2 regions of the Paenibacillus sp. BC26 genome follow, and region 1 is predicted to be linked to the other one. Evidence: riboswitches for the same ligand, from Rfam matches in the RefSeq annotation. Region 1 holds a riboswitch; the other holds the start of a gene.
The links. Region 1 has a riboswitch for S-adenosylmethionine ahead of BM412_RS16090 (hypothetical protein). Riboswitches for the same ligand answer to the same signal wherever they lie in the genome.
Positions count from the first base shown of each region.

Region 2: another riboswitch for S-adenosylmethionine. It lies ahead of metA (homoserine O-acetyltransferase MetA); the one in region 1 lies ahead of BM412_RS16090 (hypothetical protein).

Region 1 covers NZ_FPAD01000001.1:3,554,511-3,559,484, forward strand. The annotation lists gene BM412_RS16080 (phytanoyl-CoA dioxygenase family protein) at 1-536, opposite strand, end outside; gene BM412_RS16085 (AraC family transcriptional regulator) at 680-1,486, shown strand; SAM riboswitch class I at 1,583-1,711, shown strand; gene BM412_RS16090 (hypothetical protein) at 1,813-2,352, shown strand; gene BM412_RS16095 (polysaccharide deacetylase family protein) at 3,082-4,182, opposite strand; gene BM412_RS16100 (glycoside hydrolase family protein) at 4,393-4,974, opposite strand, start outside.
Region 2 covers NZ_FPAD01000002.1:198,955-203,928, reverse strand. The annotation lists gene BM412_RS17300 (MFS transporter) at 1-44, shown strand, start outside; gene BM412_RS17295 (metal-dependent hydrolase) at 232-879, shown strand; gene corA (magnesium/cobalt transporter CorA) at 943-1,878, opposite strand; SAM riboswitch class I at 2,356-2,462, shown strand; gene metA (homoserine O-acetyltransferase MetA) at 2,557-3,474, shown strand; gene BM412_RS17280 (PLP-dependent transferase) at 3,514-4,674, shown strand; gene BM412_RS17275 (aminotransferase class I/II-fold pyridoxal phosphate-dependent enzyme) at 4,681-4,974, shown strand, end outside.

The DNA.
Region 1 (4,974 bases):
TGAGAGTTCAAACACAGCGCAAGGCCTCCCATCGCATAATTAACATCCCCTATCGGAGACCAGACTGTATAGAGGTTATGAGTTCCCCTGCCCATGTAGATGATATCGTAGTGTGCGCCGGTGTAATCGCCTTTCCCTACCGCCCGGAGCCACTTATAGTGATACGTCATCGTTTTTTCTCCCATCAGTTCGTCAAAGAAGCGCAGGACATGCTCTCCGTTTAAAACGTTCAGCAGCTCCGGCAGATCCTCGTTCGTGCCGCCCATGAAGATCGACTTGCTTCCATCGGCCATGATGCCTTCTTCCAGAAGCGTGTCGCGATTCAACTTCCCCATTCGATCTATCTTCTCTAAAATGCGCTTGCGCGCGCTCAGCACTTCTTCTCGTTTATGAAAATCGCGCAGCAGCAAATAGCCGTCTTCCTGCAACCGGTTACGAATCGCATCAACGTCATGCAGAATATCGTTAGAGCTTCTTAATGCCGTCAAATGCGGCCCTCCAAGCTCCAATTCCCTCGAACCTACTTTAACCATCATGTCGCCTTGCCCCTTTCGATTTGTATAACGTAAGTTTAAGGGGGAACTCCGTGCAACACCATGGAAAAAAATCATTCAAACATGTATAATCGTACAAAATATAAGAAGAATCCAAATGGTGATAGTGGGGGTTTTACATTTATATGGCTTATATCAATATTCCCTATCAACTCGCGGAAACGCAGTCTCCGCCGCCATGTCAATTTAAATCAATTTGGAAGGTTGAAGCAAATAACAGCTATCAAGTCGTTCATCCTCAAGGCCTAACGTTACCCGGGCTATTCGTTACCTTAGAGGGAAAAGGTAAATTCGTTCAAGAGAATGAGGAAACGGTGCTTACCGCGGGAACCTTGCTCTTCGTGCAAGAGCTGCTTCCCTGCTCTTATGGTTGCGATGATGACAATTGGAAATTTTATTTTATTCATGTTGATCAGCTTGCCATGATTCATCATTTAGGTCTCCCAATCGGAGAACGAATCACGTCCGCCAAAATAAACGACGCCATTCGGTTATGTGAACGCCTCATCGAGATTCTCATTATCAAATCGACCGGCTACGATTACGCGGCGAATATCATTCTCCAAGAATTGCTGCTCTTATTTGCCGGAGACCAAATCATTAAACTCCATAGCAATCTCGATTTGGAAGACATCCTGCTCCACATGCATCGCAGCATCGCTCAGCCGTTCCGAAGCGAAGACTACATTCGTCACAGCGGTTTGTCTCGGACCGCATTCTTTTCCCAATTTCGTCAGGTGACCGGGAAATCCCCTAACCAGTACATGCTGGAGCTCAAGCTTGCATCCGCCAAAGCCTCACTGGAAGCGACAAACACTTCCGTAAAGGACATCGCAGCCGCACTCCACTTTTACGATGAATTCCACTTATCGAAATCGTTTAAGAATCGTTACGGCGTCTCTCCCCGTTTCTATCGAAAAACGAATACCTAGTTCTATTCGTGTTCCGTATTGGGATGCAATCAGGCGTCGCCCTCTTGACAATCGGGTTGACTATATAGCATAATGGAAAAAATTTAATATGTATTTTTCTTATCAAGAGTAGGTGGAGGGACAAGCCCGATGATACCCGGCAACCGACAACCCTTTGATTATCAAAGGAGTGCACGGTGCTAATTCTTGCGGAACGCTTTATTGGGCGAATCTGGGAGATAAGAGCGAGGATCAATGACATTACATTCCTATGACCTTCTCTGATTCCAGAGAAGGTCATTTTTGTTTGCTATACAACAACTACACTTGTGTACTGGAGGATCATGATGCTGAACACGATTCCTGACCATGCGGCGATAGACGAGTCGGCCGAGTATCACCGAGATACGCTTCCCCAGCTGATTGCTTTGCTCAATTTGAGAAATTCGGTCATCGGCTATTCGTTGGAGTTTATGCAGCAGTGTAAGATAAGCCGTATTGAATGTTTTCGCTTTGACAGTGAGCTTGCGGATAAGCTGGCACCGGGCCACGCGAGCGAATATTTCTGCGGATTAATTGCGATCACAACGAATACGGGAGCAGTTGGTGCAGCGGAGTTTGCCATCCCTCGCAAAGACTTGAATTGCGACTTGGTGATGTGGGCTTCCCCCCTTCAGCGGATGAAGGGGCAGACGCTGCTCGAGAGCTTCGGCTACGTTCAGAGCAAGCTGGAGTCTTGGGGATCGCTGAGATCCGAGCTCATCGCGTCAGCGCTGTTGAAGCTCAATGGGAACGCTGAGCCGGCAGCAGCTCGGACCGAGGAGCAACGCCACCTCTGGGATCGGTCGCATCTGCTTCGCCATACGCAAGCGTTTGTTTCGTTCTGAGTGGAGCCAGCTCCTTGGCTGACAAGCTGCTTTTCCCTTCGGAGCAGCCGAGGAGGAATGCTGCCGGTTTGACCGGCGGCAGGCGACAGCTGCGGCGTGGCGGGGCGGCTGGTAAAATTGGGTGCAGCTCGCTTGGCATGGGGCACTCGGGCATTCTGCACCTGGCACCGGCCCCCGGTTTCCGGTTTCCGGCACCCGACATCTGGCATTCAGCACCTTACACCTCATATTCGGCATTCGGCATTCGGCATCCTACACCCATCACCCCACACCCCACAGCCCACACCTCACACCCACACCCGACATTCGGAGTTCGGCATTCGGCATCCTACACTGGACACACGGCATTCGGCTTCTGGCACCTAACACCTAATACCCGCCCCCCGAACCCCGGCATCAATATCCCGAAATACTCTAACGAATCCTACAGGCCTTATTTGAGCGAAAATACCTCCAAAAAAATTCTAACGAATCGTAGCAGCCTTATTTGGTGGATTTCGAGTGTCTTGAGGCCATTTCCTCCGAAATAAGACCTCTGTGATTCGTTAGAATCTCGAAACTCCGAAAATCGATGAAATAAGACCTGTACGATTCGTTAGAATTTGAGACACCCGATTGCGGCATACTGCACCGTATCACGCCCATTATTCAGCATTGCTCATCCGGCGTTCATGAGCATGTTAGATCGGGAAACATGCCGGTTGCGGATGCCCCACCGTATCACACTCATTATGCAGCTTTGCTCACACGCCGTTTCTCCTGCCGCTGCTTGATGGTCGATTCCGCCAATAACGCGGCGACGATTAGCATCGCGGTGAATGTCCATAACGCCTCGCGTTTTCGCTCAGGTGCGAGGTCGAAGTGGGCGTGTCCAAGCCGCTCCATCGCTTGTTTCATAAGCGCCACCTGCAGGTCGGGATTATTCTGCGCGCCACCGGCGTTTAGACGGAAACCGTTGTTTTGGTGGGGGCTGTCGAGTCCATCTTTGACCGTCAGCGTCACGTCGATGCCCAGCTGTGCGCAAATATCCAGCAATGGCTTGGAGAACGCGCCGTACGGGAAAGCAAGCACATGGTTCGAGGTGCCGAGCTTCTGCTCCAAAATGAGATTCGCTTGCTCCAGATCAGCTTTTACCCGCTGCATGTATTCCTTCTTCGTCTCCCTCCTGCCCTTATCTTTCAAATAAACAGGTCCGGTCAACGCAGCAATTAATTGCTTGCCCTTCGCATCCCTTGGCACATAGCGATGAGAATCGAAGGAATGGCTGTAAAATGAAATTCCTGTCCGGCTCATCTCCCTTACCTGCTCCCAATCCAGTTTAGGAACCCCGGCATGCCTAGGATTACCCACCGAGCTGACGATTAGAAAGTTGGTTGCCGGTGCTTTATACTTGCGCAGGATCGGATAGACATCCTGATAGAAAGATTCATAGCCGTCGTCGAACGTGAGCAGCACCGCATTTTCCGGAACACGGTCTCCCCGCAAAATGAATCCTCGATACTGATCCATCGTGATCCAATGAAAATTGTTAGCCTTCATTAATTCAAGCTGGCGCTCAAACTTAACGACGGATAACGCGCCGGCATCGTGCGGCTTCTTCATGACTTCATGATACATGAGCACAATCACGTGATCCTTATAGTACATGCCGTGAGGTTCAACGGGACCAGGCTTTAAGTCACCGTTACCGGCCGCGCTCTCTCCACCGTAGAATAATCGTCCCACTAGCGGTATTCGTGCATGATAAGTTTGGATGGTCAATACGCAGCAAAGTGCAGTCAGTCCCAGCAGTAAGCACTTAAGTACCGCGTTTCTGGTTTTTAAGGACATAAGGTCAACTCCGAGGTTCAATGTAAAGGTGATTTAACCAATCGCAACGGTCTATTATTCGACGAAGCCAATTCGACAAATGTTGCCCTGGCGATCAAATCACGATTACATGAAGCGCACATGGCGTTTTACCTGACTTGGATACATGCAAAAGCCGCCTAAAGAGGCGGCTTTTCGCGCAAATCAATATACATGCACCACTAAGAGCTATTACTTCAACCTTGCCCGAAGCTCGCAAATCCGGAAAGACCAAATAAATGTCCGCGTCGCAGAGGAAATGAAGATGCCGAGCTCATCCTGTTCCGGCACTCTGCCAAACGGATCCCGGCACAACGCAGCATTGTGATTGCCGTAACTACCCGTCAGCGACTCATCGATAATCGCAAGCGTCTCCCATACCCCATCTCCCTTGCGAAAAGCAGCCCCCGAAATTGCAGCAACGACGATTTCTTGGCAGCAGCGCACGACACCGTCCCAATCCTTCTCCGCAACGAGCACTATTCTATCGTTCACCTGATCATATGCGACATGCGACATGCACAGAGGCACGACCGGCAGTCCTGCTTTTGACACCAAAACCGGTGTTCCAACCACATAAGCGTCCATATCCGAGAAGTCGCACGAAGCGAGCTTATAGTTGTCTCCCGTCTCGTCTGCGTCGCGATAGATGAGATCGAACTTCCCTTTGCCGTCAATCGTAACCTGCGTGCATTGACCGGTGCCCCAATATTCCAACGCGCCCGGCATGACCGGGTTGCTATCGAATTTAATCCATGGACCTTCAATCGAATC
Region 2 (4,974 bases), on a different contig from region 1:
ACAAAGGCCGTAAGGAAGCGCTGGCAGGAGAGGGACTTATGTAGCTAATTCCTTGCCAATTCCTCGCAAACATCATACCAAGGCATCGTTTGAATGGACTTCAAGCGATGCCTTTTTACATGTCGGAATTCCTATTGAATGCGGAGGGAAAAGAAGGTATAATCAGTCGAAAAGCGAACTGACGTTCGATGAACGATTCAACATAAGTCAGTCAGAATGAGGGGGGCAGGTATGAAAGGGACGACACATCTGGCCATTGGCGTCGCAATCGGGGTGGTTGCTGCCGCAACACATCCCGTTACGCTAACAAACGCCGCGGCATTTATCATCGTTGCGGCATTTTCCGCTTTAAGCGCGGATTTGGATGGTACGAATATGCTGAGCAGCAAGCTTAGCAAGCCGGCGAGGATAATACGTGCACTTATGCTATGGGGCGGAGTTGCGGCAGGAGCAGCAGCGGTCTTTTGGTATTGGTTTGAAGATCAATTTTATCCCTATCTCACGATTGCCGCGGCAGCCTTGTTTCTTCTGGGGCTGGTATCACGGAATGGCATGATTCGAGATGCGCTCGTGAGCGCAATTGGATTAGCGCTTCTCTATGCAGGTTATTCGATCGGCCATAATTGGCTGATGGGGCTCGGACTTTATGTGGCATGGGTTCCGTGGCTGAATCATCGGGGGTTAACGCATACCGTATGGGCAGTGGTTGCTTGGGGAGCGATCGGCTGGGGGCTGGAGCAGCAGCTCGAGATCGAGGGAATTGCCTATACCGCAATAAGCGGTTATCTGTCCCACCTTGTAGCGGATACATTAACGCCAAGCGGCGTCAAATGGCTGTACCCGCTGACGAAGAAGACCTTTAAGCTTCCGTTCGGTTAAGCAAATAAAAAAGCTCTCCCGCGGTCGCCATGCGTCCCTGGAGAGCTTTTTTTGGTTAGCCTTTCATAGCCACTCTTTCTTGCGGAAAATAAAAAACATCCCGAAACCGAGCAAGAGCATAAACGTGAGCAGCAAGTAAGAGCCGCCGTGCAGATGGAGCCCAGGTATAAAGTCGAAATTCATTCCGTAAATCCCGGTAATGAAGGTAAGTGGCATGAAGATCGTGGTCAGCGCGGTAAAGACGCGCATGATTTCATTCGCGCGGTTCGCAAGCGAAGACTGGTAAGCCTCTCGTAAGTTGCCCATCAGATCGCGGTAGGTCTCGAAAGTCTCGGCGATTTTGACGGCATTCTCATAGATATCGCTAAAGTACTTCTGCAATTGATCGTCGATTAGCTTCAAGTCTTTCTTATTAAGTGTTGCGATTAGCTCCTTCTGAGGTCCAAGCACTTTCTTGAGCCAGAGAATCTCGCTTCGAAGTCCGATAATTTCGTTCAGATGCGATTTCTTGGTGTGGACCAGAATATCTTCTTCCAAGCTCTCGATCCGCGCCTCAATCCGATCGCCGACGAGGAAGTAATTATCAACGACGATATCGACCAAATGATAGAGGAAACGGTCGGGGCGGCTGACTTGCTCTTCAAGCAGGATCGGCTTCAACGTGCGAAGCTCGTTAATTTTCTGTTTCGTAACGGTAATAATATAATGGCGGCCCAGAAAAATGTTCAAGGCGCGTAGAAAAATTTCTTCATCATCAAAACGGATGCTGTTAATTACAATAAAATAATGGCCTTCATGAATTTCAATCTTAGGCCGCTGCTCTTCTTCGCTCAAACAGTCTTCGACTGCCAGTTCGTGCAGCGCGAATATCGGCTGGAGCACAGCGAGGTCATCTACATCGGCATCGATCCAGTAGAAACCTTCGGCAGGTGGCACGACGGCTGCTTGAATGTCATCAACCGGTGCGAAAACACCTTGATTCACGTGACGGATTTTCATCCGCGTTCCTCCTCTCGTTGTTGCAGTAATTCCCGGATGCCGGCTATGAGGAGGAGAACAGAATCAAGCAACATCAAGCAAACCGTATTGCGCGTTGCGTGCTGCTTGCTCTAGTCCATCTATCTAGAAGCGGCGCGTTTGCGAATACGGTTGGATGACGTCAGCCTTCCTGTTATCTTCCGTGTAAACCGGTTATCAGTGCGGTTGCCCGCAGGCCTCGGGTCGCCTTCCATAGTCGTAAACACCCCTTTATTGGTCAATTATTCACTGCTTAAAGCGTAATTCTTGTCTAGTATACTCCGACAATGTCTTTCCATTCAAGAAGAAAGTAGCGTCCATGGTTCTGTAACAGCATATGCGGGGAAAAGCCCATGGTTACGCGTTTTTTGTCGATGGGAGCAGGGCTGCTCCTTGACGGGAATAAAGGAATGATTTAAAGTAAGAACTAAGGTGTTTCTTTAATTAAATAAGCAAGCTTTCTTATCAAGAGCAGGCGGAGGGACTAGCCCGATGAAGCCCGGCAACCGGCGTGTAAACGTACGGTGCTAATTCTTGCGGAAACGTATGTTTCTGAGAGATGAGAGGCGCATGAACGATACATTTGTGCCCCTCTCTTAGGAGAGGGGCTGTTTTCATTGCGCGCCTCAGTGACAATCCAAGCAGACAGGAGAGATTATCATGCCAATTAAAGTACCGGACCAATTGCCTGCGAAAGATGTTCTAACGGACGAGAATATCTTTCTAATGGATGAGAGCGTAGCCTATCATCAAGATATCCGCCCGCTGCGGATTGCTATTCTCAATTTAATGCCAACCAAAGAAACGACCGAAACGCAGCTGCTCCGTTTAATCGGGAACACGCCGCTGCAGGTGGAAGTCGTGCTGCTTCATCCTCGGACCCATACATCCAAGAATACGTCGTCCGAGCATTTGGAGTCGTTTTACAAAACATTCGAAGATATCAAGCACGAGTATTATGATGGCTTGGTGATTACCGGCGCACCTGTAGAGACGCTTCCATTCGAAGAGGTCAACTATTGGGAAGAGCTGAAGGACATTATGGATTGGTCGGCTCGTCGCGTAACGTCAACCTTCCATATCTGTTGGGGCGCACAAGCCGGATTATATCACCACTACGGCATTCCCAAATACGAGCTGCCGGATAAGGTGTTCGGCGTATTCCCGCACACGGTCGAGAAGCGCAATGTTCCTCTTGTACGGGGCTTTGACGAGCTGTTCCTTGTTCCGCAATCGCGTCATACGGAAGTTCGCCGCGATGATATCGCCAATATCGGGGATCTCGATATTTTGTCTGAATCGCCGGATGCCGGCGTGTATCTGGTCGCTTCCAAGGACGGAAGACAAGTATTCGTTACCGGCCACTCGGAATATGATCCGTTGTCCCTCAAAGCCGAATACGATCGTGACGTGGCAAAAGGAATGGATATTGCTTTACCGAAGAACTACTATCCAAACAACGATCCGTCGAAGATTCCGCTGTCGAGCTGGAGGGCGCATGCCAATCTGTTGTTCTCGAACTGGCTGAACTACTACGTTTATCAGCAAACGCCTTATGATTTGGGTGCAGGCATTTAAATAAGAAGGTCATTAATCGACGAGAGGGAGTCACTTCTGATGAAAATAGAAAGCCGCTTAGCACAAATTGGATCCATTAAAGAGCCGGTTACCGGAGCGATTAGTTTCCCGGTGTACCAAGCAACAGCTTTCCGCCATCCGAAACTTGGCGAAAGCACCGGCTTTGACTATGCCCGCACGAAGAGTCCGACTCGCAGCGTGCTGGAAGAAGCAGCTGCAGAGCTGGAGTCCGGCGACGCAGCGTTTGCGTGCAGCAGCGGCATGGCTGCGCTGACGACTGTCTTCTCGCTGTTTGGCCAAGGCGATCATTTGCTCGTTTCCTTGGATCTGTACGGCGGTACATACCGCTTGCTGGAGAAGATTATGACTCGCTTTGGCGTGTCGGCTTCTTACGTGGATACGAATGATATTGATGCGATGAACCAGCTGGTTACGCCGGCTACGAAAGCGATCTTGATCGAGACTCCGACGAATCCGCTGATGATGATTACGGATTTGGAGCGCGTTTGTTCATGGGCGAAGTCCAAAGGCTTGCTGTCCATTGTAGATAACACGCTGCTCACTCCGTTCTTCCAACGTCCGATTGAGCTTGGTGCCGACGTCATCGTGCATAGCGCGACGAAGTACCTTGGCGGTCACAATGACGTGCTGGCAGGCCTTATTGTCACGAAGGGCAAGGAGCTGTCCGCTGAGATGGGATTCCTCCATAACTCCCTCGGCGCTGTACTGGGACCTCAGGATTCATGGCTGCTGATGCGCGGCATGAAGACGCTGGCGCTGCGGATGGAACGCCATCAAGCGAATGCAACGGCGATCGCGAACTGGCTGCTGACGCATGAAATAATCGAAGATGTGTACTACCCGGCGCTGCCTCATCACCCGGGTCATGAGGTACAGAACCGTCAATCGTCCGGTAACACGGGCATTTTCTCCTTCCGCTTGAAGAAAGCGGCTTATGTAGAGCCGATCCTTCGTCATATTAAGCTGATTGCTTTCGCAGAAAGCCTTGGCGGCGTGGAATCGCTGATGACGTATCCGGCTGTTCAAACCCATGCGGATATTCCGCTGGAAATTCGCCAGCAAATCGGCGTAGACGACCGTCTGCTTCGTTTCTCAGTCGGCATTGAGCATGTGAATGATTTGATCGCAGATTTGGCGCAAGCCTTTGAAGCGGCAAAACGCGAGCTTGGGGAGGCATAAACCATCATGGCAGAGCAGAATCCGGACAAGGGCAAGGGCAATGACACCACCGAGAAGCAGTTTGCAACGAAATTGATTCACTTCGGCGCTGAGATCGACGGGCAAACCGGCGCATCGAGCGTGCCGATTTATCAAGCTTCCACCTTCCATCATCACGATATCTTCAATCCGCCTACGTACGATTACAGCCGCTCCGGCAATCCGACGCGTCAGGCTTTGGAAGATTACATTACGCTGCTTGAAGGCGGCGTTCGCGGCTTTGCGTTCGCATCCGGCATGGCTGCCATCTCGACGGCGTTC